3 regions of the Shewanella sp. AS16 genome follow, and region 1 is predicted to be linked to each of the others. Evidence: predicted binding sites of a transcription regulator. Region 1 holds the regulator's gene; each other region holds the start of a gene.

Region 1 (10,125 bases):
GCGCCATAGTCATGGTCGAAAACCTGCATAAGCACCTGGAACACTTCAACACCAGCCAGGGGCGCCAACCTACGACGGCCGAGCATTGGCATCTGGTCACCAAGGCATCGATCGAGGTGGGGCCGGCGTTGTTTTTCTCCCTGCTGATCATCACCTTAAGCTTCATGCCCGTGTTCAGCCTCGAGGCCCAGGAAGGCCGCCTATTCAGCCCATTGGCCTATACCAAGACCTTCACCATGGCGGCGGCGGCACTGCTCTCCATCACCCTGGTGCCCATCCTCATGGGCTACTTCATCCGCGGCAAGATCCCCTCCGAGCGCAGCAACCCCATCAGCCGGGTGCTGATCGGCCTCTATCGGCCACTGCTGGCTTGGGTGTTGAGCTTTCCCAAGCTGACCCTGGTGCTGGCGCTGTTGGCACTCGCCAGCGCCGCCTATCCGATCGGCAAGGTGGGCAGCGAGTTCATGCCGGCGCTGGAGGAGGGTGACCTGCTCTACATGCCCACGGCCCTGCCTGGGATCAGCGCCAGCAAGGCCGCCGAAGTGCTGCAACAGACGGACAGGCTAATCAAAACTGTGCCCGAGGTCGCGCGGGTGTTCGGCAAGGTGGGACGCGCCGAGACGGCCACGGATCCCGCGCCCCTGACCATGCTGGAAACCACCATAATGCTCAAGCCCCATGCCGAGTGGCGGGCGGGCATGACGCTGGAAGGCATCATCGCCGAGCTGCAACAGACGGTCAAAGTGCCCGGCCTGACCAACGCCTGGGTACAACCCATTAAGACCCGCATCGACATGCTCTCGACCGGGATCAAGACACCGGTCGGCGTCAAGATCACCGGGGCCGATATCCAGGAGTTGCAGGCCATAGGCACCCAGATAGAGGCCATCCTCAGCCGCCTGCCCAACACCAAGTCGGCCTATGCCGAACGGGTCGGCGGTGGCCGCTATCTGGACATCAGCCCCAAGCTGGATGTGGCCGCCCGCTATGGCATGACGCTGACGGATATCCAGGACATAGTCCGCTATGCCATAGGCGGCATGGAGATAGGCGAATCTGTGCAGGGAGCCGAGCGTTACCCCATCAACCTGCGCTATCCCAGGGAGCTGAGGGACAACATAGAGAAGCTGCGCGACCTGCCGGTGATCACCAAGACGGGCCACTACCTGCCCCTGGGCAACTTGGCCGAGATAGAGATCAGCGACGGAGCCCCCATGCTCAAGAGTGAGAATGGCCGGCTGATCTCCTGGGTATTCGTGGATATCCAGGGCACCTCCATAGGCGAGTATATAGACGGGGCCAAACAGGCCTTGAGCGCCGAGCTCAAAGTGCCGCCGCGCTACAGTTACAGCTTCGCCGGCCAGTACGAATACATGCAGAGGGTCGACGCCAAGCTCAAGCGGGTCATCCCCATGGCGCTTGGGGTGATCTTCATCCTCTTGATGCTGACATTCGGCTCTGGCCTGCAGGCCAGCATCATCATGCTGAGCCTGCCCTTCGCCCTGGTCGGCAGCACTTGGCTGCTGTACCTGCTGGACTTCAACCTGTCGGTGGCGGTTGCCGTGGGCATGATAGCCCTGGCCGGGGTCGCGGCCGAGTTTGGGGTAGTGATGCTGGTGTATCTGGATAACGCCATCAAACATAGGCAGGCCCAGGGACAATACCAGAATGTCGACGATCTCAAGGCGGCCCTGATGGAAGGCGCCGTGATGCGGATCCGTCCCAAGGCCATGACAGTGGCCACCATCTTCTTCGGCCTGCTGCCCATCATGTGGGGCAGCGGTGCCGGCAACGATGTGATGCAGAAGATAGCCGCCCCCATGGTCGGCGGCATGGTGACGGCGCCGATTCTCTCGCTGTTCGTGTTGCCCGCCATTTATCTGTTGATCTATAAGAGAAGACTGGCGTAAACAGGCCAAAACCAAAAAGCCCTGCGACTCGGTCGCAGGGCTTTTTTTTTTTGCCGCAGGCCTCAGGCCGCCAACAAGGCTATGATGGAAAACATGCCTCCCTGGGGATCGCTCACCACGGCGAATCGCCCTACCTCGGGGATATCTGTCGCCGGCACACAGACACTGCCGCCCAACTCAGTGATCTTGGCCAGCATGGCATCACAGTCGTTCACTGTGAAATACAGCATCCAATGGGGGGGCACCTGGCCCCAGCGCTCCGTCATCTCCATCATGCCGCCGACAGCCTGCTCGCCCACCAGCCACTCGGTATAATCGAAGTCGGCCATGGCAGATACCCTGCTATGCCAGCCGAACACCCGAGCATAGAAGTCCTTGGCCCCGGCGGGATCACGGCTGGCCAGCTCCACCCAGCAGAGGGTGCCATGCTCGCCCATGCGCTTGGCTCCTATGTGGTGGTGTGCCTGCCACACGGCAAAGACGGCCCCTTCGGGATCGCTGAACTGCGCCATGGTGCCGGCTTCGGCCACGGTATGGGGCCCCATTTTCAAGCTGCCGCCGGCGGCGCTGACCCTGGCGATACAGGCATCCAGATCATCGACGGCGAAATACAGGTTCCAGTGGGTGGGCAAGGCCGCCATGGCTTCCGGCAACTGATACATGGCGCCCAGATCGTCGCCCTCCAGGTTGAAGAGACAGAAGTCCCCCATGGTTGACGGCATGTCCGCCGTTTCCCAACCGAATAAGCGGCAATAGAAGTCTTTCGCCGCGGCCAAATCGTGGCAGGCGAGTTCTGCCCAGCAGGGCTGACCCTGGAGATAATGAGTGATTTTCATCTGCTTTATCCTTTACACATGACACAACAATCATTCAGTAAAGTCCCGATAATGCTTTATGTCCATGTACATAAACAAAAAACCGCCCCAGGGGGCGGTTTAAACTGTGACGCCGGCGCTTAGCCGAAGACGGGCAAGATGTCTGCCATGGCCAGCAGATGACAGGCGGCCGTCACCAGACCGAAGAGCATCACCAGCAAAATCAGCGGCGTGCCGCCCGCCACCCTGAAGCCGCCGCTCTCGGGGAAGAGTCGCCGCGCCTTATAGGCCATCAACGCCGGCACTATCACGGCCCAGATGGTCGCCGCCAGTGCCGCGAAGCCTATGGCTACCAGGAAGCCGTCGGGAAATAGCAGGCCCAGCACGGTCGGGGGCAGGAAGGTCACGGCCGCGGTCTTGAGCCGGCCCTGGCTCGAGTCATCGAAACCGAACAGATCCGCCAGATAATCGAACAGCCCCAGGGTGACCCCGAGGAAAGACGAGGCGACCGCCAGATTGGCGAACAGGGTCAGCATATTGTTGAGCCAATGGCTGCTGATCACCTCCGACAGGGCGGCGACCAGCACCCCCATGTTGCCGCCCTGGGCTATGACGTCGCCGAACTGGACCCGGCTGATATTGCCCATGGTCGCCACCAGCCAGCAGAGGTAGATGATCAGGGCGATGAAGGTGCCTATGCACAGCGCCTTGATGATGGTCGCCGGCTCCTTGCCATAATACTTCACCAGGCTGGGCACATTGCCATGATAGCCGAAGCTCGCCAGACCGAAGGGCAGCGCCGCCCACAGGTAGGGCGCATAACTGGCCTGGCCGTCGGGAATAAACAACTTGCTCGTGTCTATCTCGAGCAGCAGATTGCCGATCGCCAGGAAGAAGGTGATGATCATCCCCCCCAGCATGACAGTGGTGATCCTGTCGACCGCCCTGGTGCTGATCAGCACCACGGATGCCAGCAGCAGCGCAAAAATCAAGCCGGCGACGCTCTGGGGCAGGCTGATGCCTATCCCCTGCAGGCTATGGTTCACTATCGAGCTGCCACCGCTGATATAGGCATAGGTGAGTATGTAGAGCACGAAGGCGATCGACACCCCATTCACTATGCGCCAGAACTGGCCCAGGGTGACCCTGGTCAGGGTATCGAAGCTGGCACCCGGCTCGAAGTGCAGGTTGGTTTCGAGCAACAGGAGACCCGACATCAGCATGCAGAACCAGACACCCAGCAGCATGAGTATCGAGTAACCGAACCACATACCGGCGCCCACCACGGGCAGAGAGAACATGCCGGCGCCGACCGTGGTGCCGGCGATGATCATGGCGCCGCCGAGCAGCGACTTGCCATGGGGCTTATGCCTGGCGACATCCATGAAATTTGCCATCAGTTATGTTCCGCCATGACGCTGTCGACTATGGTCTGCCTGACCGAGGCACGCAACAGGCTGTTGGCGTGATCTCTGATACGTTCTATATCTGCCCTGTTGCCCTTGTCGGCGAGGTAGCCCAGATCCTTGAGCTTGACACTCAGGGTGCCATAGAGCTTCCTGTCGTAAAACTCAGGGGCCGTGATGCCATGCAAGGCACCCAGGCGCTGCGCCAGCAGGTGACTCCCGGATTCGAGCTCCGAGCGTTCCATATCGGGTTTGGCCGCCAGGAAATTGAAGATGATGGCATAGCGTTGCAATGTCTCACTGACGGTGCCGGCCAGCAGTTCAAGTTTACCTGCGTGTGGCTCGTTGACGCTGAAATGCGCCTCTTCCGTCACCAACTGTTCGGCGACAAACAGATCCAGCACCCGCTCCACATAGGCGTCGATATCTTCTATGCCCATGAACAGCTCGGCCTTCATCAGCGGATAGAAATCCGCCACTATGGCGTGGATCTGCCGACGGCTGCAGGTCTCGTAATGCAGCATGCAGCTGGCGATCAACGACGGCAGGATCAGCAGATGGATCACATTGTTGCGGTAATAGGTCATGGAGACGGCATCGGCCTCGGCGATGGAAATGATGTCACCGAGCGAGTCTGTCTCCAGGGTAAATTTATTCAGCTCCAGCCCCTGTTGCACCAGGGACTTGCCATCGCCTTCGGCCACCGAGGTATAGCTGGTGTATGGCACCTGTTTCAACAGGTTCAGATAGAGATCCAGCTGACGTTCCAGCTGGGTGCGCTCCAGGGCATTCTGTTCGGACGCCAACAGCACCAGGCTGGTCAGGGTCACCGAACTGGCCGCCGCCGCGCCATTGATATGGGTCATCACCCTGTTGGCCAGGGTATTGACCGCCGGCGTCAGCCAGCTGGGCTTCTGCTCGGGATCTTCTGCCAACTCGCTGCGCCAATCCGGCGCCATCTCGTTGAGGAAGGACTGGAGGGTGATGGGGGCGCCGAAGTTGACATAACCCTGGCCGAAGTTGCCCAGCTTGCGTATGGCACCGAACACCTGCCAGACAGATTCTTTCTGCTTCTTCTTGCCGCTCAGTTCCTTGTGATAGGTGGCGACCTCCATCACATGGTCATAACCCAGGTACACAGGCACCAGGGTCACAGGCCTCTCTATGCCGCGCAGCACACTGTTCATCGTCATCGCCAGCATGCCCGTCTTGGGGGCCAAGAGGCGGCCGGTACGCGAGCGCCCCCCCTCGGTGAAGTACTCCACCGAATAGCCCTTGGCAAACAGCTGATCCAGATATTCGCGGAACACTGCGGTATAGAGCTTGTTGCCGTTGAAGCTGCGGCGGATGAAGAAGGCACCGCCACGGCGGAACATGGGGCCTGCGGGCCAGAAATTGAGGTTGATCCCAGCGGCTATGTGCGGCGGCACCATGCCCTGGTAATAGAGGATATAGGACAGCAACAGGTAATCCATGTGGCTGCGGTGGCAAGGCACATAGACTATCTCGTGGCCGTCGTGGTGCAGCTGGCGTACCTGCTCGGCGCCCTTGATATTGATGCCACTGTACAGCTTATTCCACAGCCAGGTGAGGAAACGCTCGGCGATACGCACCAGGCTATCCGAATAGTTGGCGGCGATCTCGTCCAGGTAGGCTATCGCTGTCTCACGGGCCTTGGTCTCGGAGATCTTCTTGTTGGCCGCCTCTTCCTGAATCGCCTTCTTCAGCGACTCGGATTTCAGCAAGGCGTGAAACAAGGCCTGGCGATTGGGCAGCTGTGGCCCCGTCATCACCTTGCGCTGGCGGCTGAAGTGCACCCTGGCGACCCGCGCCAGCTTATGGGCTATGCCCATGTCAGTGCCGTGTTCGTCCGTCATATACCTCAGGGATACGGCACTGGAGAATTGCACGAAGTTATGGCGCCCGAGGAAGAGGATCATCAGGCACTTGCGCAGCCAGGTGGGGTTTTCCCGCTCCAGCACAGCCGCCCGCATGCTGTCATCTTCCTTGCCCGGGGTCCGGCCCCAGTAGAGGCTCACAGGCACCAGCTGGATGTCCAGCGTCGCATCCTGTTTATGGGCGGCCAACAGGAGCCTGAAACTCTCGAGAAAACCCTCATGATTGCGGCGCTGGCCAAACATGGGCTTGCCCCCCTGCAGGCATACCACCCTGGGAACCCGGCCATCGGCGAGCACCAGCTCTTCATAGGGGCTCGGCAGTCCCAACTTGGCGGTGACGTCATTCAGGGCCGCTATGTCGCTGACGGATTCAGTCTTCATCACATAGACGAGCGGTCTGCCCGGGTCCAGATTGAGATCGGCGAAGGGATCCTGTGGCACAACGATAGTGTGCACCAGCTGTTTCTGGATCCAACGCAAGGATTTAAACCACAGAGAGTCTTGTTTTGGCATTCTTCTTTTGCAATATGAGTCACGTCAAACGGACAGATAGAATACCAGACTCTGGCCAGTATTCACTAATAGTCGGCTAAGCCCATAAAAAATGGTTAATACTTGCACTGCAAATAATACTGTATATACTAACAGTAACTGTATAGAAAAACAGGAATGACCATGAGACCCTTGACGCCACGCCAAGCCGAAATTCTAGAGCTGATCAAACGCAACATCGCCGACACAGGCATGCCGCCTACCCGGGCCGAGATTGCCACCCGTCTGGGATTCAAGAGCGCCAATGCCGCCGAGGAACATCTCAAGGCCCTGGCGAAGAAAGGCTGTATCGAAATCATGCCGGGCACTTCCCGCGGTATCCGCCTGCCCCACGAAGAAGAGGCCCAGGAAGCCGGCTTGCCGCTGATAGGCCAGGTCGCCGCCGGTGAGCCGATTCTGGCCCAGGAACATGTGGAACAGTACTACCAGGTCGATCCCGCCATGTTTCATCCCGCCGCCGACTTTCTGCTCAGGGTCCGGGGTGACAGCATGAAGAATATCGGCATACTCGAGGGCGATCTGCTCGCTGTGCATAAGATGCAGCAGGCCCGCAACGGCCAGGTGATAGTCGCCAGGGTCGAAGACGATGTGACTGTTAAACGCTTCGAGAAGAAAGGCAATCTGGTTTATTTACACGCGGAAAACGATGACTACTCCCCCATCAAGGTGGATCTCAGTTGCCAGAGCCTGACCATAGAAGGTCTCGCCGTCGGCGTAATACGTAATGGAGACTGGCTATGAAACATTTGCTGGGCAATGCGCCGCGCCACCCTGGACTCTGGCTGGATCTCGACAGCCATGTGCAGGACAGCCAACATAGAGACATCACCACCATGCCGACCCGGACCCAGGGGCGCACCGAGCTGCAACAGCTCAGTGCCCAACTGGCACAACTGAGCCAGCAGGGCCGCTGGATAGTGCTGATCAGCCCACCCAATGCCATAGGCTACAAGCAATTGCTGGCCAAGGCCGGGGTGCGCATGGACAGGGTATTGCTGGTGCATGCCAAGGATGAAGTGGAAGTGCTGTGGGCGATGGAAAGAGCCCTCACCAGCGGCACCTCCAGCGCAGTGATCTCCTGGACCCAGTCCCTCGACGCCAGAGATATTCGCCGCCTGCAACTGGTCGCCAAGAGTGCCAGAGCCATGGGCATAGTCCTCGAAGAGGTAAATGTTCACTTACAGGGAGAAGCCTTGTTTGACAATCACGAAGCGTTCCAGCAACACCAATTATTCGGCCCCATACATTGACCCCATCCTGGGCCAGCCTATCTCCAAAGCCTCATCGCACGCCATGAGGCTTTTTTTTTCAGCAATTTTTTCAGTCAATTAGAAAGCAGAGCGAGCTTGATCAATAACTGAACAGCAAGTAATGTAGGACAAGGTAACGTGCATTCAAGCGTTATCACCTGGCTCCATGCCAGGCATAGCCAGACGATTGAGTCATGGCCTAAGGGATGGATATATTCAGTCGTAGGTGCAAGCGTGGTTAATACCGGCAGTAACGATACATAGACCAAGAGTAAAAACCGCCAACGCACTTTGAAGTCATCAACGCTTTTTTGGGAACCGAAGAGTTTACATAGAGCTGAGACTTACTGTGTGACTCTTCTTTGTAGTTGCGTTTCGCAATTGGCAGAGGAGAAGTCTTGTGAAGCAATGGTTGTATTGTGCCTTGGTGCTGGTATTCGCACCTCATCTAGCGGCGGCAGAAATGCCCCTGAACATGACTCAGGGGGTGACAGAAATCAGTGGCAAGGTGTATGACTTGCACATGACCATTCTGTATATCTGCTGTGCCATCGGCGTGGTCGTCTTCGGTGTAATGATTTATGCCATGATAAACCACAGGAAATCCAAGGGCGCAGTTGCCGCCAACTTCCACGAAAGCACCAAGGTCGAGATAGCCTGGACCATACTGCCTTTCATCATCTTAATTCTCATGGCCATCCCAGCGACCAAGACACTGGTCGCCATGGAAGACACCCATGACGCCGAACTCACGGTCAAGATCACAGGTTCCCAATGGAAGTGGCATTACAGCTACTTCGATCAGGACATAGACTTCTACAGCAACCTGGCCACCCCCATGTCCCAGATAGAGGGCAACGAGGCCAAAGGGGAAAACTATCTGCTCGAAGTGGATAAACCCCTGGTGCTGCCGACCCACAGGAAAATACGTTTCCTGATGACCTCAGACGATGTGATCCACTCCTGGTGGCTGCCGGCCTTCGCCATCAAGAAGGACGCCAACCCAGGGTTCATCAACGAAACCTGGGCGCGGATCGACAAGGAAGGCATTTACCGCGGCCAATGCGCCGAGCTATGCGGCAAGGGACATGGCTTCATGCCGATAGTGGTCCAGGCCGTGTCGGCGGCCGAGTTCGATACCTGGGTCAGTTCACAGCGGGCCGCGGCCGATGCGGCGGCGGCCGAAGCCGAGGCGGCATTGACACAAAACCTGAGTCTGGACGAACTCATGGCCCAGGGGGAACAGGTCTATATGAGCCACTGTGCCGCCTGTCACCAGCCCAATGGCATGGGACTGCCGGGCATATTCCCCTCACTCAAGGGCAGCGCCGTTGCCACAGGCCCCATAGCCAACCACCTGGAAACTGTCATCAATGGCAGGCCCGGCACGGCCATGCAGGCCTTCGGCAAGCAATTGACGGCCCAGGAACTCGCCGCCGTTGTCACCTTCGAGCGTAATGCCTGGGATAACAATACCGGCGATACGGTGCAAGCGGCCGATGTCGATAACCACGGAAAGTAAGGGAAAGGCATGAATACTTTGACCCGAGAACTCAACTCTGTCGCCGAGCCTGTCGATCAGACTCAGTTGCATGAGGAAGACCATCACCACCAGGCGCCCAAGGGCATCTGGCGTTGGTTGTTGACCACCAACCACAAGGACATAGGCACCCTCTATCTGTGGTTCAGCTTCATCATGTTCCTCACCGGCGGCACCATGGCCATGGTGATCCGCGCCGAATTGTTTCAGCCTGGATTGCAATTGCTCGAGCCCAATTTCTTCAATCAGATGACCACAGTCCATGGCCTGGTCATGGTGTTCGGTGCAGTGATGCCGGCCTTCACCGGCCTGGCCAACTGGCTGATCCCCATGATGATAGGCGCACCCGACATGGCCCTGCCCAGGATGAATAACTGGAGCTTCTGGATCTTGCCGTTCGCCTTCACCATCTTGCTCAGCTCGCTGTTCATGGAGGGCGGTGGCCCCAACTTCGGCTGGACCTTCTACGCCCCGCTGTCGACCAGCTTCAGCCCGGACAGCACGGCGCTGTTCGTCTTCTCCATCCACATCATGGGCATAAGTTCGATCATGGGGGCGATCAACGTGATAGTCACCATAGTCAACCTGCGCGCCCCAGGGATGAACTGGATGAAGCTGCCGCTGTTCGTCTGGACCTGGCTCATCACCGCCTTCCTGTTGATCGCCGTGATGCCTGTGCTCGCCGGGGCGGTGACCATGGTGCTGACGGATAAGTTCTTCGGTACCAGCTTCTTCGAGGCGGCCGGCGGCGGCG
Region 2 (10,125 bases), on a different contig from region 1:
GAAGCCATCCCGGTAGGCGGCCCTCAGGCCCGTCATCACGGCCGCGCCCTTGCCCCTGTTATAGGGGTGTTGCAGCAGCGTCACCCAGGGATACTGCTTGGCCAGGCTTTGCAGCAGGTAGCGGGTCTCATCCCGGCTGCCATCGTCCACCAGATAACAGCTGAGCTCATATTGCGCCAGGGTCGCCAGGGTGTCGGCTATGGCGGCACTGTGATTATAGTTGGGGATCACCAACGCCAGTCGCATCATGCCTCCGTCGAGCCCAGGGCGATCCTGCCGGAAGCGTAGCGCTGCTCGCCCTGGCTATAGCCGAAGGTGAGTTTGCGTTTGGCCTGGTCATGGCTCAGCGTCAGCTTGACCTGGGTATCAGGCAGCAGCAATTGCTGAAACTTGAGCACCTCCAGGGTGGCAACATCGAGCGGGTAACCGAAGTGGCGGCAGCCGAAGCGTATGGCCCAGTCGAGCTGGGTCACCCCAGGCAGCACGGCTTGCTCTGGGAAGTGGCCCTCGAAATAGCCTAAGCTGGCGTCGATGAACAGCTGCAACTCCAGGGTCGTGGCTGTCGCTTCTTGGCTTAAAACGGGTGGCAACTGCGAGCGTTGACCCTGGGGAGCATGGTTAGTCATGGGAAAATAATCCAATAATGTCGGCCTGCAGGCGCTTGCCCTGGGGGCTTTGGGGCAGCTCATTCGGATAGCGCCAGCGTCTGGGCAGGGTGACACGCTCAAACTGAGTCAAGAGGTGGGCCTTGAGGCTATTGTTGATGTTGAGCTTGCCGGCGGCTGCCAGCAGGGCCAGGCCTTCGTCCGATAGGGTGACGGCGGCGCCCAGCTGCTGCTTGGGTTGAGTCAGGAGCACCAGAGCGGCATCTTTGACCAAGGGATGTTGGCGCAGCAGGGCCTCCATCTGTGCCAGAGACACCCGCTTCTCTTCTATCTTGACTATCCGATCCAAACGACCGAGCAAACGGAAATGATGCTCGCCGATCATTTCTATCTGATCGTCACACCTGTACCAGTCGGTATCTGCCAGGTAGGGCGACTGCAGCAACAGGGCACCGTCCTCCTGGGCCTGGCGGATCTTGACCTTGTCGAAGGTCTGCCAGGTGTCGGCCGCGCTGTTCTGCCGTCGATAGCCTATGCCACCGGTTTCCGTGCTGCCGAAAATTTCTATCGGGGGCTGGCCGTAACAGCCGGCTATGCCCTGCGCCGCTTCCAGGCTCAGAGGCCCGCCCGAGCTGAAGATCAGGCTGGGGGCACGTGCCTGCCGCTCATGTTCCAGGGCGCTCGGCAGACGCGACAACTGTGCCGGACTGCTGATGAGGCAGAGGTTGGGCAGCAGGCTGGTGTAATAGCTTAAGGTCTCAGGGTATTCGACCAGATCGCTCAGGAAAGGGCGACTGGCGGCCAAGGGCCACAGAATCTTAAACAAGAGACCATAGATATGCTGGTGCGAGACTGTGGCAATCACGCTGCAATGGGGCAAATGCCCGGCGAAGGTGTGCTCCAGTTGCGAGACTTCCTCATCCAATTGCCTCAGGCTCTTGTGTATCGCCTTGGGGCTGCCGCTGCTGCCTGAGGTAAACAGGACCAGCTCGCCCAGGTCTTGACTCTGGGGCCAGTGGCTGTCCGGCAGGCTGAGCTCACGTTTCAGTTCCAGGGCCGGCTTGTCTTCACACAGTCTGGCATCGGCAAGTACGGCATCGAACTTGTCCGCCAGTTGGGCCAGGGTGCCAGGCTGGGTATTGGTCGGCAGTATGACTTGTTTGCCGGCGAGGAGCGCGGCACACAGGCCGACGGCGAATTGGTCGCTGCTGTCGCAGGCGAGCAGCCAGCGCGTGATCTTGGATTCGCGCAGCAGCCGACAATAGTGGGCTACCTGATTGGTAAACAAGGCGCCCGTGACTATGTCGTGATGATTAAAGCTGATCAATTGCTGGCTCGAAGGCCCCAGGGTTAACCAGTTTTTCAGTAGCTGTGTCATGATTTTTTCAACCAAATGCTGCGATATAGCCATTCCCCGCCCAGGAGCAGGCCCATTAACAGGTAGGAGATCAGTCCGTTATATAAGGTCCAGGTGGCTAAGCTGCTAAAAGCCGCGGTATAGGCCGCCATGATGCCGTTGACAACGAATAGGCCACACCAGAGACGGGTGACCCGTTGCAGGTAAGGGATGGCCTCGGCCGGCAATGTTGGCTCCTTCAATCTGGCGAACCTTTCTATCATGCTCGGGCCTTGCCTGAGCGAATAGCCGAACAGGGCCAGCATGCTCAGGTTGATCACCACAGGGTAATACAAGAGCAAATCATGACGCCGGGCGAAGTAGCTGCCCGCCGTCAGGCCTATGCCCAGCAACAGGGGCAACAACATGAGTTTAATCTGTTGCCGCTGCACCACCAAGCGTAGAACCAAGAGAGCGCATAGCACCAGGGCTATGCTGCCGACGGGCAAATAGGTGAGACCAAAATAGACCGCCAGCGGGTAGGCCAGCAGCATTAAGGTCGTCAGCAGGTGCAACAGGGGGCGCATCAGGCTTGAACTAGGCCTTCGATGGCATTGACCACGTCATCGACGGTGCGCACTGCCTTAAATTCGTCGGGTTGGATCTTCTTGCCCGTCATCTGTTGCAGTTTGATCACCAGATCGACGGCATCTATGCTGTCCAGATCCAGTTCCTGGTAGAGCGATGCCTCGGGCGTTATCGCCGCCGCATCTATCTCAAATTCATTGACCAGGATTTCGGTTAACATTGCTAAAATTTGTTCACGACTCTGCATACTTAGGCCCCGACACGCTGAGATTCGATAAAGTTTGCCAGGCTGGCAACGCTATGAAAGTGGGCCTTGGTGGCCTCTGAGTTGGCTTCGATCTTGACATCGAATTGCTTCTTGATGGCCAATCCCAGTTCCAGTGCGTCTATGGAGTCCAGCCCCAGGCCGTCACCAAACAGGGGCGCCTCAGAGTCTATGTCGGCTATGCTGACATCTTCGAGATCCAGACTGTCTATGATGAGTTGTTTTATTTTATCAGTTAAGTTCATAAGTATTATCGAGTTGTTGTCTATAAAAGTGTTCTAGGTCCCGGGTCAATTGACGGGCAATCTTGGCATCACCAAGCCGGGCATCATACCCGAAATGAGGAATTGTTGCGCCAATTTCTACGCGCATCTCAATGGTTTGCCTTGGGATCTCATACCAAGGTTCCTGTTTGGTCAGCCCAGGATATCTGGTGTGCAAGACGACGGTCAGTATGTCTGCCCGGGTTCTGAGGGCGATATTGGCGGCACCGCGGGCAAAGTCGTTGACCCTGTGGCCTATCAGGGTGCGGGTGCCTTCGGGGAAAATGATGAGATTCGTGTCCCTGTCCAGCACCTGGCGGCAATCTTTGAGCATCAACTCGGCGCCGCGGTTGGGAATATAGCCGGCACAGGAGACCACGCCGCGCATGAAAGGATTGCGCCATAGGCCTTGCTTGACTATACAGCCGGCATTGGGCATCAGGCTGATCAGCACCACCACGTCTATGAGGGTGGGATGATTGGCTATGACTATCATGCCTTTGGCATTTGCCAACTTGTGAATGTCGTTTGTGCTGAGGCGGATCACGCCGGCCCAGGTCAGCATGTATACGAACACTTTGAACATCAGGTGCACTGCGTGTTGCACCCTCTGGATGCGGCGCTCGGGCGTGCCGGGCCAGAACCTGAGCACAGGCAGTATGGTCAGCGAGCTGAGCAGGCCGCCCAGGCCGAAGGCGACATAGCAGGCGATGCCGCCGCACCAGCGGGGCAAGTAGGCCAGGCCTGTGAGTCTGGGATTAGCCGGATTAGTCATAGCTGAGCTGCCAATGGTGGTTGGCGAGCAGGCCATCCAGGGGACGGCCATGGGCCAGGGCGTGAATGAAGGCGCCATAACTCAGGTATTGGGCATCGGTTGCGGCGGTTTTGGAACTTAGTTTCAATTTGGCGATTCCCCGAACGTCGGCGGGCGCCAGCTGCAGTCCCAGGGCGAGTGGCAGCTCTGTCTCGGCGGTAAATTCATCGTATACCGGCGGCACGGGATCGTCGCCGAAGACCAGCAGCAGGGGCGTTGCGTTTTCATGCAGCTGGCCGTAGGCCTCGATCATGGCCTGGGATAGGGTTTGGTCACCGGCGGCGACCGAGGTGGATGCCGCCGTGTTACCCGTGATTATGCTCAATATGCCGCTGGCGGTGTTATGTACCGATTGACTGAAGGCAGTGGGGGACAGCGGCTGTTTGGCGATGATGTCTTCGAGTATGCCTATGGTGCGGTGCAGTTCACCATGACGGGAAGCAAAAATGGTGCGGCATTGCGCTTCTGGCTCGGCCTGGAAGGCCACCTCCAACATCATCTTGGTGAGTCGGCTGAAGCGCCGGCGCTGCATGGCCGGCACCTGGGGTAGCTTGGGAGCACAAGAAAGGGGGGCACAGGCAAGCTCCGCCTCAGACGGCGCCCGGGATTTTTTCCAGCCCAGCCAGTCGCTCTGGCATTGATATTCGGGTGACCAGGCTCCCCATGAAAGAATGCTGAATTCTATTTGCACCTTATTGCCTCTGACGCAGATTTAGCTGCCTTGGTTATCCCTAACTACGAAGAAATATGAGCCATGCTGAAAGTGGCTGAGCGCCATGGTTGGCGTCGGCCATAAAGGACCATTACCGAGTGGCATTGCTCATAGGAGGGGTATTCTACACCAGAAAACCGCGGGGGCAGAAGGGCTATGCGCGCTTCTTGTTAGTAATTTGTAGCAATAGATTAAAAAGTTGGAGGCGGGCCGCTGGCCCGCCTCCTTCACTGCAGATAATGACAGCAGGTCATTGTCTGCTACTCAAGTGCAGCCTGCAACTTCCTGACGGCGGCCTTGATCTTGCGGGTATTTTCAGGACCCATGCGGATCAGCAATTTCTGCGCGCTGGGCAGGGCTTCCAGCTTGGGATCGACGAACTTATAGTTGACGCTGATGCTGGTCAGTTCGATAGGATCTTCTATTACTGGGGCGGCCAGCACTGTCTTGAAGGCCTGTTGCATCCGTTCCTCGAAGCTCAGCTCACCATAGCCCAGCTCATCGAAGGCGGTCTCGAACAGGGGGGACAGCTCACGATAGGTCTGCAGCAACTGCTGCTCATCCAGGCCGGCGACGAAGTCGGCATACATATCGTATCTGTGATAGCTGTCCGGGTTCAGATAGGTCTTGTTGGTGATGTCTGTGACGCTAAAGGCTTGTTGCGGTCCTTTCATGGGACTGGCCTTGCGCGCCAATTCCCCTTGCGCCAGGTTGTCGACAAATACCACCCACTGGCGGGCGAGGTTTTGTTTGATCAGCAAGGGTGCTATCGCCATGCCGTCCGCCAGGGTGATGATTTTCTGCTGGACAAAATCATCGCTTTCGGCCAGTGGCGGCAAAGGTTCGGGAGCCTGAACTTGCGGCTCCGGCGGCATTTCGGCTTGGGTCGTGACTATTTCCGGCTCAGGCACGGGCGCCTCGGTCGGCAATGGCTCTTCCGGTGTGGTCGCCGGCAGAGGAATCGGCTCCAGCTCTGTGGGCTGGGGCTCGTTACTGTCGGTGCTTATGTAGTAATAGGCGCCGCCCAGCAACAGGGCCAACAGGGCAACAGCCAGGATGGCGATGCCGTTGGCACCCGCCTTCTTCTGCTGAGGCGTAATTCTATCATCTTGATTCACTTGCATCTTACTTCCTTTGCTTGGGTGCTGATGATCTTGGAGCTATCGACTCCTCGGCCAGCATAGACGTAAAACATCCTGCTGAGGTTACACATCCGGTTGTGTTGTTATATCCATTCTGCAAAAAATGCTTGGCTTGTCCATAGCGGGGAGCTGAACACTGACACTTTATTTTTAGTCGGCGCCCGAACCATGGTTAATTATAGTCTAATCAGGCCTGTACGTATTGCTGGCGATTGCCCAGCCAGCGCTGGATGATGGCGTCGACATTGTCAGGCACCTGTTGCATCACATGCCCGGCCAGCCGCTGGACCTGGGGTATGAGTGCCTGATCCCGCACCAGATCGGCAATCTTGAGATCGGCAATCCCAGTCTGCTTGGTGCCCAGCACTTCACCCGGGCCGCGGATCTCGAGATCTTTCTGGGCGATGACGAAGCCGTCGTTGCTCTGGCGCAGCACCCCAAGGCGTTGGGTGGCCGTGTGTGACAGCGGCGCCTTATAGAGCAAGACGCAATGGCTGGCGATGGCGCCGCGACCGACCCGGCCGCGCAGTTGATGCAGTTGGGCCAGGCCGAGCCGCTCAGGGTTTTCGATGATCATCAGGCTGGCATTGGGCACATCTACCCCGACCTCTATGACTGTGGTGGCGACCAGCAGATGCAGCTCGCCGGCCTTGAACTGAGCCATGATGCGCTGTTTATCCGCCGACTTCATCCGCCCATGTACCAGGCCTATCTTGAGTTCGGGCAGCGCCAGCGCCAGCTCGGCGGCGGTATCTTCGGCGGCCTGGCATTCGAGCACTTCGGATTCCTCTATCAGGGTGCAGACCCAGTAGGCCTGGCGTTTATCCGTCATCGCCGCCTGGCGCACCCTGTCGATCACTTGCTGGCGGCGCAGATCCGACATGGCGACTGTGGTCACCGGAGTGCGTCCCGGTGGCAGCTCATCTATCACAGAAGTGTCCAGATCCGCATAGGCTGTCATCGCCAGGGTCCTGGGAATGGGGGTCGCCGTCATGATCAGCTGGTGTGGATGAAAGCCCTGATTGATGCCTTTTTCCCTCAGCCCCAACCGCTGGTGCACCCCGAATCTGTGTTGCTCGTCTATGATGATCAGCGCCAACTCATGGAACACGACCTGCTGCTGGAAGATGGCGTGGGTGCCTATCACCATCTGGGCCGCGCCGGATTGAATATCAGCCAGGGACTGCGCCCTTGCCTTGCCCTTGAGCTTGCCGGCCAGCCAGCCGACCTTGAGCCCGAGCGGTTCGAACCAGGCGGCGAAGTTGGCCGCATGCTGCTCGGCCAACAATTCGGTCGGTGCCATCATGGCCACCTGGTAGCCATTCTCTATGGCCTGCAGGGCGGCGAGCGCCGCCACCAATGTCTTGCCCGAGCCGACGTCACCCTGTACCAGGCGCATCATGGGTACGGCCCGCTCCAGATCCCTGCTTATCTCGGCGACGACTCTCTGCTGTGCCCCCGTGGGTTTGAACGCCAGACTCTTGAGGAAAGGATTCAGCAGTTGCCCCGAGGCCGCCATGGTGACTGCGCTGTCGCGATCGCTGCGTTGCCGCAGGCGCAGCATGCTCAGGTTATGTGCCAGCAGCTCTTCCTGTACCAGGCGTTGCTGGGCCGGGTGCTGTCCGGCTTCCAGCTCGAACAGGGCGACATCCACGGGCGGCCTATGCAGCAGCTGCAAGGCCTGCACCAGGCTCAGGCTGTTGGGTTGCAGTTGAGCGGGCAAGAGTTCGCTCAGGCCGCCTTCCTGCAACATGGCCAGCGCCTGCTCTGTGAGCTTGAGCCAGCTGGCCTGTTTCAGTCCCTCTGTGGTGGGGTAGACGGGCGTGAGGGTCTCGCTGAGGTTGGCTTCGTCGCCGGCTTGGAGCAGCTTGTATTCGGGATGTATGATTTCGAGCTGGTGCATGCCGCGGCGAATTTCGCCATAGGCGCGGATCCGGCTGCCATTTTGCAAGGCATTGCGCTGGGCGACGGAAAAGTTGAAGAATCTCAGGGTCAGGCTGCCGCTGGCGTCCCGTACCTTGCAGGTGAGCATGCGTCTGCGGCCCTGGACTATCTGGCTCGATTGGATCTCGGCTTCTAGGGTGCCATAGCTGCCGGGGAATAGCTCGGCGATAGGGTAGATTCGGGTGCGATCTTCGTAGCGCAGTGGCAGATGAAACAGCAGATCCTGCACCGTCGCTATCCCGAGTTTAGCCAGCTTCTGTGCGACCTTGTTGGCGACGCCCTTGAGGTCGGTTATCGGAACCAGATCCAGTCTCTGCACGCCATTCGCACCAAATCACTGTGAATTTATACATATATTAACAGAGAATTCGTTTAAGGCAATCCTGGCGCTGGGCGGGCCAATAAGCACGCAGGTGCAGATGACACTTGCGTGCTTATGAGCCGCCATCCGGGCTAAGCCGTCTGCGATGGACTAATTTCATCTTCCCAGACGACCTTGCCGCCGCGAATGCCCTCGACCCTGGCGCTGAATCTCTGCTCCAGCACGTGGCGCTTGATCTTGAGTGTCGGCGTCAACACATCGTTTTCTATGCTCCAGGGCTCGCCGACCACTATGATGGCGTCGACGGTTTCATGGGACTCGAGATGTGGATTGATGGAGTCCAGCGTCGCCTTGAGCGAGGCACGCACCTCTTCCCGCGGCTGCAGTGTTGCGCCTTCCGACAGTTGTACCAGGGCCACAGGGTGAGGCAGACCCGAGCCTATGACGCAGATGAGCTCCACATGGGCGTCTTGCGCCAGTTTGCGCTCTATGGGCACAGGCGCCACATACTTGCCCTTGGCCGTCTTGAAGTTGTCTTTGACCCGGCCCGTGATGCTGACACAGCCATCCGCATCTATCTCGCATAGATCGCCTGTGTGGAAGAAACCATCGGCATCGAAGGCCGCTGCCGTGGCCTCGGGTTGCAGGTAATAAGCGCTCATCAGTCCGGGACTCTTGACCAGCAGCTCACCGTCTGCGCCTCTGCGAACCTGGCTGCCCTCTATGGGGCGGCCGACCGTGCCTATCTTGGCCGCGTCGAAGGGATAGTTGATGATGGAGTAGGCGGAGTTTTCCGTCATGCCCCAGGCCTCACAGATATCCAGTCCTACGCTGTGATACCAGTGGATCAGTGATGGCGGGATAGGCGCCGAACCCGAGCCAAGCAGGCGCGCGTCCTGCAGTCCCAGGCCCTTGTGGATCTTGCGTTTTATCAGGCTCTTGATGACAGGCAGCTTGAGCAGGAAGTTGAGCTTGTCCATGCCTATCTTGTCTATTATGTTCTGTTGGAATAGGCTCCACAGCCGCGGCACTGAGAAGAATACCGTCGGATGGGCGCGCTTGATGTCGGTGACGAAGGAGTCCAGACTCTCGACAAAATACACTTGGCTGGCGGAATAGAAGGAAGAACCTTCGATGGCGACCCGCTCTGTGATGTGTGCCAGCGGCAGGTAAGACAAGAGCCTGTCGGCCGTATTGGTCTGCAGATCCCGCACCACAGCCTGGCAGGTCCAGCCATAGCTGCCGAAGGTCTGGATCGCGCCCTTGGGTTTGCCGGTCGAGCCTGAGGTATAGATGAGGGTCATAGTCTGCTCGGCGGTCGGCAGTGGCGCTTCTATGAGCGGCTCACCCAGGTTCAGCAACTGCTGCCATTGATACTGTGCCGGCATGGTATCGTAGGGCAATGCCAGCCTGAGAATATCCCCGCCGATGGCGGCTTCCTGCTCGGCCCAGTGATCCAGCTTGCCGACCAGTATCGCCTTGGCGCCGCTGTGTTCCAGCACATAACTTATGGTCTCGGCATTGGCCGTGGGGTAGATGGGCACGCTGATATAGCCGCCGTGCATCAAGGCCAGATCGCAGATAAACCATTCGGCGCAGTTCTTGGATAACAGGGCGACCTTGTCACCGGGCACCAGGCCCAGGTGCCTCAGGGCCCCGGCGAGTTGCTGCACCTGGGCCTGCACCTGGCGCCAGCTGAAATCCTTGCATTGGCCGTCTATGGGTTGGCGCAGATAAACCTCATCGCCTCGGGTCTCTACCCAGTGTGCCAGCATTTCTATCGGAGATTTGATCTGAGTATCCATAGGCAATTCCCTGTCTTTATTGTTATTTTTCAACTTCAACCAGTATGGCGATAATTACCGTGCGGCGCAATTGCTTTGCTCGGCAGGTTCATGCGTGAACAGGGGCTCCAACTGACCGAGGCCGTACCTTGAGGCCAAATGACTGTTTAAGGAGATGCCATTCTGTTAATGCTTGGTTGGAAATGTAAAAAGGTTTCGATATTCTAGGGCCGGTTTTGTACGGGTCCTACCAGATGCAGGCCCAGGAGTACAACGCCTTTCTGAATCGATTCCAAGGATGATATTACATGATTTCCAAACAAAGCATTATCAGTAAAACACTGTTGGCG
Region 3 (10,125 bases), on a different contig from region 1:
ACCAAGGTCAAGTCCGCCAGCGCCTTGCGCTCCTGAGCCAGTCTGGCCTCGGCGGCGGCGACCGCGGCGCTGGCCTGTTCCAGCTGCTCGCTGCGGGTGCCATTTTCGAGCTCATTCAGGCTCTGCTGCGCCTCTGTCTGCCTGGCAATAGCCGTATCCCGCGCCGCCCTGGCCGCATCCAGGTCCGCCGCTGTCAGCACCTTGGTATTGAACAGGCGCTCAGTGCGCTCGAAGCCCTGCTTGGCCTCAGTCACACTGGCCCTGGCACCGGCCAACGCCGCCTTGGCGCGCGCTATGGCTTCGATGCGGGCACCGGTCGCCAACTCCGCCAGTCTGGCCTTGGCCTCGGCGAGTTCGGCAACCCGCTGCGCCACCCTGGCATTGGCCGCCGTCGCATCGAGGGAGAGCAATGCCTCTCCCGCGCCGACTCTCTGGCCCTCGACCACATTGACCGAGGCGAGCAACTCGCCCACAGGGGCCGTCAGCGTCAAACGATCCCGCTCCACGGTACCGAATACCCTGGGCGCCTCCTGGCTGCAGCCCGCCAGCAGAGCCAACATACAGATCACCACAGGTCTCATACCCGACTCCTTAGTTCCGTGTTGAATATGCCCTGGGTGAGCACCTCAACATTGTGTTCTACCAATAATTCCAGGCTTTGAGGGTCCAGCTGCAAGCCAAACTGGCGCATCAGCGCCGGAGGGGCGATCAGCGGGAAGACCATCAGACTCACCAGGCTTAACCTGGCCAAATCCGGGTTGACTCCCTCCCGCAGGTTGTCCCTGGTCATCAGTGCCCGGCCGAACCACTGGCGCGACAAGTCGATCACTTCAGTGAATACCGACAGCAAGATACGATAGGGTTCGCTGCCTTCACCTTCCTGCAGCACACGTATGATTAACCTGGGCAAGCCCGGGTTGGGGGCCATGGCGCGGTAATAGCTCAGCATCAGGCCGGCGAGATCCTCCGGCATCTGCTCTGCGGATAATGCCCGAAAGCGGGCCAGGACAGGCGCGAGAGTCTCACGCACCATGTGCTCAAACAACCCTGCCTTGGAGCCGAAGTAATAGCGGATCAGCGCCGCATCCACCCCGGCCTCGCGGGCGACTTCCCGGGTAGACACAGTCTGAAAATTGCGACTGGTAAACAGGCTAAGGGCCGCGGTGACCAACCTGGCGCGGGCATCAGAGTCCCCCTTGGGACGACCTGGAATGACTGACATGACAGACTCCAATAAAAATTCATCTACTGATGAATCATACTAGAGAACATAGACCACAAATGGCAGAAGTTAAATTCCTCATTTAACGGGAAATCGGGGAATTAATAGGGGGGCCGCACCGATGTCACAGCGCCAGATCCAACTGCGCCTGCCGGGTTTGCTCCTCTGTGGCGGTTGCCTGGCTCGCCAGACCGACCGAGACCCCCAGCAGGCGTATGCCACGTCCTTCCTGGCGGGACATGGCCTGCGCCAGCAGATCGTAGAAGAGTTTCACCGACAACTCGGTGCACCTGTGTTCTATGGTGGTCTGTTTGAAGTCACTGAACTTGAGCTTGACCACCTGCTTCTCGATTTGACGCCCCTTGGCACTGCGACCGACACGCTCGCCCAGTTCCTGCACCAGGGCCGGCATGACCCCATGGCATTGTTCCAGGGTATGTATGTCCTGCGCCAGGGTCGTTTCGACACCGACAGACTTACGCTCCCTATGGGGCGAGATGCCGCGTTCGTCTATGCCCCTGGCGCGCTCAATCAGCAAGGCACCGAACTTACCGAATCTCTGCAACAAGAGCGCCTTGGAAAAGGCCTGTACCTCGCCACAGGTATGCAGCCCCATGGCCGCCAGCTTCTCACTCGTGACCTTGCCTACCCCCGGGATCTTACCCAGGGGCAGGGTCTTGATGAATTCGGCCATGGCATCCGGGGTGATCACATACTGGCCATTGGGTTTATTGAGATCCGAGGCGACCTTGGCGAGAAACTTCACCGGTGCTATCCCGGCGGAGGCGGTCAGACCCGTTTCGTTGAAGATATCGGCACGAATGGCCTCGGCTATCCGGGTCGCCGATCCCTGGCAATGCGCGCTGTCGCTGACGTCCAGATAGGCCTCATCCAACGACAGCGGCTCTATCTGATCCGTATAGCGCAGCATGATGGCGCGGATCTGCGCCGATACGGCTTTGTAGACAGACATGCGTCCGGGCACCAACACCAGCTCGGGGCATAGCTTGAAGGCGTAGGCGGACGCCATGGCGGAACGTACCCCAAACTTGCGCGCCTCATAGTTACAGGTGCTGATCACCCCACGGCGATCGCTGCTGCCGCCCACCGCCAGGGGCTTGCCCCTCAGTTCGGGAAAGTCACGCATCTCCACGGCGGCAAAATAGCAGTCCATATCTATGTGAATAATTTTACGCACGGCCCAAGCCCCGTCTGTTGTCGCCCTCCCTTAAAGATACTGTATATAAAAACAGTGTTCAACAATTGGCGCGAGAAACCCATAAAAAAGGAGCCAAAAGGCTCCTTTCCATCCATGAGGCTCACACAGGCTTAGATCTTGAACTGAGCTATGTTGTCCGACAGCGCCTTGGACATGGTCTCAAACTGACGCAGGTTCTGTGACAGGTCTTCACTGGCGCTGAGAGACTCGTCGGATAGACCGCGGACATTCTCGACGTTGCAGGCGACTTCTTCGGCCACCACGGCCTGCTGCCCTATGGCGACGGTAATTTCCATGGTCTGCTGCTGAATCGCGCCTATGGCATCCTTGATACCGCTCAGCGCCGTCTCCACCTGGGTGGTGAGTTCCTTGCCCAGTTGTGCCTGCTCGACACCCGACTCCATCACCTGCTCCGCCTGGATGGCGTTCTGTTGCAGGGTCTGAATGATGCCCTGAATGTTGGCGGTGGAATCCTGGGTGCGGGACGCCAGGGTCCTGACCTCGTCGGCGACCACGGCGAAACCCCGGCCCTGCTCGCCGGCCCTGGCGGCTTCGATGGCGGCATTGAGCGCCAGCAGGTTAGTCTGCTCGGCGATGCCACGGATCACATTCAAGACTTCACCTATCTGCTCCGAGCTGGTCCTCAGATGCTTGATCACCTGGGCCGCTTCTATCACTTGCTCCGACAGGGACTCCATGCCCTGGGTGGCACGGGTCACTATGTTGGAACCATCGAACGACTGTTGCTGTGCCTGTTCGGCATACTCGCTGGCTCGGGTGGCACTGTGGGCCATCTCCTGGCTGGTCTGGGCCATTTCCGTGGCGGCGGTCGCCACTGAGGCGATCTCCGCCTTCTGCCTGGATACAGAGTCCAGCGCCTGATCGCACACCCGCATGGCACCCGACACTCCATTGCTCACATCCTGGGTCAGGCTGCGGGTCTCGAGCAACATGGCCTGCACCTTCTGGGCGAAACGGTTGAAGGCTTCTCCCAACTGGCCCAGCTCGTCTTCCCTGTCCATGTTGATCCTCTGTGACAGATCGCTGTCACCTTCGGCTATGTCTTCCATCGCCGTGAGCAACTTATTCAATTGACGTCGGAACGGCAGCAACATGAGCCACACGGTCGCGCTCACCAACAAGATGATCACCAGCGCCAGCAAGGACGCATCCCACAGGGCCGAAGTCACGGGCGCTTCTATCACCTCACGAGGCAACATGAAGGCCAGATGCCATTTCTGTTTGGGGTAATCGCCGCCGACGGCAACGAAACTCACCCGCTGCGGCACACCGCGATAGGTGACATCACCGAAACCCGTGGTCTTGGCTTGCATGGTGCGACTCAACTGGGCGAAACCCTGAGTGTCCTCAAACTGGCTGTCCACTTTCTGTGCCGGCGATCCCGGCGGGAAGGCCTCGGAAAAGCCGGGGAAATAAACCAGCTTGCCCTCATCCGTCATCAGGAAGGCCTGGCCCTGCCCCCTGTATTTGATCGGCGCCAACAGGTTCTTGCCTATGGTGTCGATCAGTATATCCATGCCGCCTATGCCGATGAACTTTCCCTGGGCATCCATGACGACCGTCTTGACTGTGGCGGAGATGGAGCCGTCGTTGGCATCCACCGCAGGGTCGCCGACAAACAGGCCATCCTTGTCTATCGCCTCCTGCCACCAGGGACGCTTGTTGGTGTAATAATTGGGGTCGCCATCGTAACGGCCATTGAGATCGAAATATTCGAAGGTGTTGGCCGAACCGAAGAACACGGACTTGATATCCGCGTCCTTGGCCGAGAAATAGTTGAAGTGTGCGATGATGTCCTTATAGCCTGCATCCGCCGTCAAATCGCTGCGCCTGGCCTTGTAGTCGCCGAACCAACGCAGGGTGCCGGGGGCGGAAAATACCGAGTGGATTATCTGTCCCTTGGCCACGAAATAGCTGCCGATCTCGTTGGCCTTGAGTTGGACCAAGGTAGAAATATCCGTGTCTACCTGTGCCCGGGTGCGATCGCTTTCCTTGGAGACCAAGAGTACAGACACCAGGGTCAGCAGCACTGCCAGTGCCCCAACCAGGGTCACCACTAATTGTAAACTCAGAGAACGTTTAATATATCCCATCGGCCATCCCATACTGGATTAGGTAAAAAACATTGTGTGCAAAACTGCGTGCCGCCAGAGCGGCAAACCACCCGCAATAACTTAACAATATTTATACATTATGAACAGGGAAGGACGACAAAAAATTGACCCGGATGGCGGACGGTTAAGGCAAGGTTGAGCGCGAAAGCCAAGGGGAGTAAGGGGCGCGAAGGCTTGGGGGACTTGCAGGCTAGCCTTTGATTCTTGATGAGTTTTTTGACTCGGCGGCAATATCACCGCCAAACATGGGAAGCCAGTGCCCGACCACAGCCAAACGGCTGTGGTCGGTAAGCTGTGGCCGGGGCTCAGGCTAGCATTGGCTCTGGAGGTAATTCTGTAATCCCAGTTTGTCGATGAGGCCGAGCTGTCTCTCGAGCCAGTACATATGATCCGACTCTGTATCTTCCAGCAGCACCTTGAGGATATTGCGTGTCTGATAGTCCTTCTTGGATTCGCATAGGGCTATGACTTCCCTGAGGTTATTGGCGACCTTATACTCATAGGCGAGATCGTTGTGCAACATCTGCTGCACATCCTCTCCTATGTTCAAAGGTTCGCGGCTGGCCACATCGGGTTTGCCCTCGAGGAATAGAATGCGTTGGACCAACTTGGCCGCGTGTTCCTTCTCATCGTCCGACTCGTGGGAGATACGTTCGAATAATTCGTTCAGGCCCCAGTCCTGGTACATGCGGGCATGCAGGAAATATTGATCCATGGCCGAGAGTTCACCCGTCAGCAGTCTGTTCAATGCAGCTATGATTTCATTGTCGCCTTTCATGCCCGGCTCCTATTCGTCTTCCATCTGAGATTGCAGGTAATTCTGGATCCCTGTGATGCGGATCAATTCGAATTGTGACTCGATCCAGTCCAGATGCTCTTCTTCATCCTCGAGTATTGACTCGAGCAGATCGCGGCTGACATAGTCACGCTCCGTCTCACACAGATCGATCGCCAGGCGCAGCAAAGGCAGCTGCTCTTCCTGCATCTCCTTGTCGCAAGCCAGCATTTCTTCACTATGTTCGCCGATACGCAGCTTATCCAGCTGTTGCAGGTTAGGCAGCCCCTCGAGAAACAGCACCCTCTCGACCAGCTTGTCGGCATGCTTCATGTCCTGGATAGATTTCTTGTATGCTTTCTCGTTGAGGCCTTCCAGCCCCCAGTTCTTAAACATGCGCGCATGGAGGAAGTATTGATTGATGGCGGTGAGCTCATAGGTGAGCATCCTATTGAGCTGGCTAACCACTTTGGGATGACCTTTCATCTGTGCTGTCCTTATTTCTGAGGCTAGAAAATGTCCAAGTCTACGATTCAAGCCTAGTTCAAATTAACAGCACACTCAAATTATCTTTATATTTCAACTATATGGTTAATGAAAACCATTATCATTGCTACTTAACTTCCTATCCGGGGCCGTTAGCCAATGGTCAATATCCGGCATAAAAAAACGGCCTCCAATGGAGACCGTCAGTGAGCTGCAAAGCGGAATCAGATAATTCTATCCTTTGCCAGTTTCTCGCGCCGTTCTTCTTCGGCGGCCATGCGACGCTTGCGCTTATCGCAGGGGTCGTCGCAATCGCAGGCCTTCTCTATCCCCAAGGCCCCCAGACCGCCACAGCTGCCTTCGACGGCCTTGTGTTTGATGAAATAACCGACAGACATCAACACAAAGAAGAGTAACAACACCACAAAGGCGGCAATAAAAGTGCTCATCATCAAACTCCAACTAAGGGTTCAGGAAAGGTGTAAACGCATCACTGTAATAGACCTTGAAGCCATCATCCTGCTTCTCAATCAGCATTATCGCCAAGCCTTCCCGTTTGGCAAGCTCGAGTGACGCTTCTGTGCCCAGCACCATCATAGCAGTTGCGAAGCCATCGGCCGTCATACAATTTTGGTGCAATACCGTGACCGAGGCCAGCCTATGCTGTATCGGATAACCGCTGCGGGGATCTATCAGGTGGGAAAAACGTTGCCCCTCTTCCTCATAATAGTTGCGGTAATCCCCCGAGGTCGCCATCGCCATGGTGCCAGGCTCTATGACCTGCTGCACGGCGCGGCCATCGTCGGACGGCTGCTCTATCGCTACCCGCCATGAGCTGCCATCTGCCTTGGTGCCTTTGACGCTCAGCTCGCCGCCGATCTCGACCAGATAGCCGGTCACGGCATACTTATCCAGCAAGGCGGCAATCTTGTCGACGCCGAAGCCCTTGGCTATCGAAGACAAGTCCACATAGAGATCGGCATTATGCTTGTTCAGCCTGTGACCCTCGATAGACAAGGAGTCTATGCCGGTCTTGGCCTTAGCCGCCGCGATTTGGGCCTCGGATGGAATATGCAGGGGTCGCTTATCCGGGCCGAAACCCCAGAGATTGACCAGAGGCCCCAGGGTGATATCCAGCGCGCCTCCTGTGACTTGGTGCAGGCGTATCCCCTCACGCACCACTGTCAGGGTATCGTCCGAGACTTCGACACTCTGCTGCAACGGCAACTGATTGAAACGGGATAACTCGGAGTCCTTCCTGTAGGTCGACATCTGATCGTTAACCCTTTCCAGGGACAGATCTATCTCGGCCTGCAACAATTGCACGTTCGGCACCTTGGCGTTGGGTACCAACTTGATGTGGTAGGTAGTGCCCATGGTGCTGCCGGACATGGCAATTTCTTCGGCAGTATGACTGCATGCCGAAATAAAAAAGGCCAGCCCTGTGAAGGCCAGCCATTTGACTGAATGCTTGAGCCCTGACTCGCCGAATAACGAAGTCTTAAATACACTCTGCAACGCTAAGGTCTTGAACATAATGACCTACAACTCTTTTATTGTGGCGCTCAATGCAAAAGTTGCAGATGTGAGCAACACTCAACATCTGCAACTTCATCATCTCGGGCCGATAAACATTAGCCGCCGAAATCATCCAGAAGGATGTTTTCGTCTTCGACACCCAGATCTTTCAGCATACCGATAACGGCCGCGTTCATCATCGGAGGTCCACACATGTAGAACTCACAATCTTCCGGTGCATCGTGGTTTTTCAGATAGTTCTCATACAGGACATTATGAATGAAACCTGTGTAACCATCCCAGTTATCCTCGGGCTGAGGATCCGACAGCGCCACGTGCCATTCGAAGTTATCGTTCTCGGCCGCCAGGCCATCGAAATCTTCGACATAGAACATCTCACGCTTGGAACGGGCACCGTACCAGAAGCTCATCTTACGCTTGCTGTGCAGACGCTTGAGCTGATCGAAGATGTGCGAACGCATAGGCGCCATACCCGCACCACCACCGATGAACACCATTTCCGCATCCGTGTCTTTGGCGAAGAATTCACCGAATGGACCGGAAATCGTCACCTTGTCACCCGCTTTCAGGCTCCAGATGTAAGAAGACATCTTGCCGCATGGCAGGCTCAGGTTACGCGGCGGTGGCGTAGCGATACGCACGTTCAGCATTATGATGCCGAACTCTTCCGGGTAGTTGGCCATGGAGTAGGCGCGGATAGTTTCTTCGTCTACCTTGGACTCAAGGTTGAAGAAACCAAAGTGATTCCAGTCGCCACGGTACTGTTCTGGTACGTCGAAATCGGCATACTTGACATGGTGCGCAGGGGCTTCGATCTGAATATAACCACCGGCACGGAAAGGCACAGACTCGCCATCCGGGATCTGCAGCTTCAGTTCCTTGATGAAGGTCGCCTTGTTATCGTTGGAGATAACTTCGCATTCCCACTTCTTGATACCGAAGATCTCTTCGTCCAGCTCGATTTCCATGTCGTTCTTGACATTGACCTGGCAAGACAGACGACAGCCTTTACGGGCATCGCCCTTGCTGATGTGATCCAGTTCGGTCGGCAGAATATCGCCGCCACCCGACTTGATCACCACACGACACTGGCCGCAAGAACCACCGCCACCACAGGCGCTGGATACGAAGATGCCGTTGTTGGCCAGGGCGCCCAGCAGTTTGCCACCGGCACCCGTTTTGATTGCTTTTTCAGGATCGTGATTGATGCCGATCGTGATATCACCGCTCGCCACCAACTTTGACTTAGCGAATAAGATCACTAACACCAAAACCAATACGATAACGGTAAACATACCCACACCGAGGTAAACCTCAAGCGGAGTAGAATTTAGAATATCCATTAACTTATCCTTAGAAGGTCCTATATAAGAAGCCGTCTGAGTGCCTCTTACAGAGACACACCAGAGAACGACATGAAGCCTATGGCCATCAGACCGGCGGTGATGAAGGTAATACCTAGACCACGCAATCCTTTAGGCACATCTGCATACTTCAACTTCTCACGGATACCGGCCATCAAGACGATAGCCAGTGCCCAACCTAAGCCAGAACCTATACCAAACACCAGGCTTTCGCCCAGGTTGTAATCACGTTCGACCATGAAAGAAACCGCACCGAAAATCGCACAGTTCACAGTGATCAAGGGCAGGAAGATCCCCAGCGCGTTGTACAGTGGCGGGAAATACTTATCCAGCGCCATTTCCAATATCTGTACCAAGGCGGCGATCACACCGATGAAGGTGATGAACTTGAGGAAGCTCAGATCCGCATCGGGGAAACCGGCCCAGGCCAAAGCCCCCGGAGCCAACAGGCCCTGGTAAATAACCTGGTTAGCGGGCACTGAGATAGCCAGTACCACAACAACCGCGATCCCCAGGCCCATGGCGGTGGTCACTTTCTTGGACACGGCCAGGAAAGTACACATACCCAGGAAGAATGACAGTGCCATGTTTTCAATGAAAACAGAGCGAATAAACAGACTGATATAATGTTCCATCGCGCTTACCCTTATGCTTCGACTTGCTCTGGCTTATAAGTACGGAGGATCCAGATCAGTGTACCGATCAGGAAGAACGCACTCGGCGGCAGCAATAACAGACCGTTAGGCTGATACCAGCCACCCTCAGAGATCTTGCGCAGGATTTCAATCCCGAACAATGAACCATTACCGAACAGTTCACGTATGAAACCGACAGATAGAAGGATGGCGCCGTAGCCCAAGCCGTTACCTATACCGTCCATGAAGCTCATCAATGGCGGGGTCTTCATCGCATAGGCTTCGGCGCGGCCCATCACGATACAGTTGGTAATGATCAAACCAACGAATACCGACAACTGCTTGGAGATACCATAGGCATAGGCCTGCAGTATCTGATCCACCACTATTACCAGGGAGGCGATGATGGTCATCTGCACTATGATGCGCACACTGCTTGGAATGTGATTACGGATCAGCGAGATAAACAGGTTGGAAAAAGCCGTTACCGCCGTCAGTGCCAGTGTCATTACCAGGGCAGTTTCCAGCTTACTGGTCACGGCCAGCGCACTACAAACACCCAGGACCTGCAGGGCGATGGGGTTATTGTTGACAATAGGTCCGGTGAGAACCTGCTTAAGTTCTTTAGCGTCGGCCATTAGCTCAACCCTCCGTTGCGTGCCTTTTCAATGAAACTCGCAAAACCTTCTTCACCCAACCAGAATGTCAGCGAATGCTGTACACCCTTACTGGTCAGGGTCGCACCCGACA

Evidence for each region. The regulator LexA, encoded in region 1, represses DNA repair genes until DNA is damaged. The targets are predictions, from matches to a motif close to TACTGTATNNNNATACAGTA.
Region 2: recG (ATP-dependent DNA helicase RecG) is a predicted target of LexA. The motif match lies at 8,005-8,024, and genes of this name have one in related genera.
Region 3: dinB (DNA polymerase IV) is a predicted target of LexA. The motif match lies at 2,458-2,477, and genes of this name have one in related genera.

Annotation. Positions count from the first base shown of each region.
Region 1 is NZ_JAKCLK010000002.1:654,457-664,581, forward strand. Features, by position in the region: gene LZP73_RS07650 (efflux RND transporter permease subunit) at 1-1,910, shown strand, start outside; gene LZP73_RS07655 (VOC family protein) at 1,973-2,746, opposite strand; gene mtr (tryptophan permease) at 2,866-4,122, opposite strand; gene plsB (glycerol-3-phosphate 1-O-acyltransferase PlsB) at 4,122-6,542, opposite strand; gene lexA (transcriptional repressor LexA) at 6,705-7,322, shown strand; gene LZP73_RS07675 (cell division inhibitor SulA) at 7,319-7,831, shown strand; partial or broken gene coxB (cytochrome c oxidase subunit II) at 8,232-9,344, shown strand; gene ctaD (cytochrome c oxidase subunit I) at 9,363-10,125, shown strand, end outside.
Region 2 is NZ_JAKCLK010000011.1:27,551-37,675, reverse strand. Features, by position in the region: gene LZP73_RS17315 (glycosyltransferase family 2 protein) at 1-246, opposite strand, end outside; gene LZP73_RS17310 (ApeI family dehydratase) at 246-626, opposite strand; gene LZP73_RS17305 (AMP-binding protein) at 619-1,983, opposite strand; gene LZP73_RS17300 (hypothetical protein) at 1,980-2,528, opposite strand; gene LZP73_RS17295 (acyl carrier protein) at 2,528-2,776, opposite strand; gene LZP73_RS17290 (phosphopantetheine-binding protein) at 2,779-3,039, opposite strand; gene LZP73_RS17285 (lysophospholipid acyltransferase family protein) at 3,026-3,832, opposite strand; gene LZP73_RS17280 (beta-ketoacyl synthase chain length factor) at 3,825-4,562, opposite strand; gene LZP73_RS17275 (DUF3014 domain-containing protein) at 4,844-5,707, opposite strand; gene recG (ATP-dependent DNA helicase RecG) at 5,913-7,988, opposite strand; gene LZP73_RS17265 (AMP-binding protein) at 8,123-9,796, opposite strand; gene LZP73_RS17260 (cadherin-like domain-containing protein) at 10,084-10,125, shown strand, end outside.
Region 3 is NZ_JAKCLK010000003.1:67,824-77,948, reverse strand. Features, by position in the region: gene LZP73_RS08945 (HlyD family secretion protein) at 1-581, opposite strand, end outside; gene LZP73_RS08940 (TetR/AcrR family transcriptional regulator) at 578-1,222, opposite strand; gene dinB (DNA polymerase IV) at 1,347-2,420, opposite strand; gene LZP73_RS08930 (methyl-accepting chemotaxis protein) at 2,552-4,555, opposite strand; gene bfr (bacterioferritin) at 4,887-5,354, opposite strand; gene bfr (bacterioferritin) at 5,364-5,837, opposite strand; gene nqrM ((Na+)-NQR maturation NqrM) at 6,062-6,286, opposite strand; gene LZP73_RS08910 (FAD:protein FMN transferase) at 6,300-7,373, opposite strand; gene nqrF (NADH:ubiquinone reductase (Na(+)-transporting) subunit F) at 7,472-8,719, opposite strand; gene nqrE (NADH:ubiquinone reductase (Na(+)-transporting) subunit E) at 8,767-9,375, opposite strand; gene LZP73_RS08895 (NADH:ubiquinone reductase (Na(+)-transporting) subunit D) at 9,387-10,013, opposite strand; gene LZP73_RS08890 (Na(+)-translocating NADH-quinone reductase subunit C) at 10,013-10,125, opposite strand, start outside.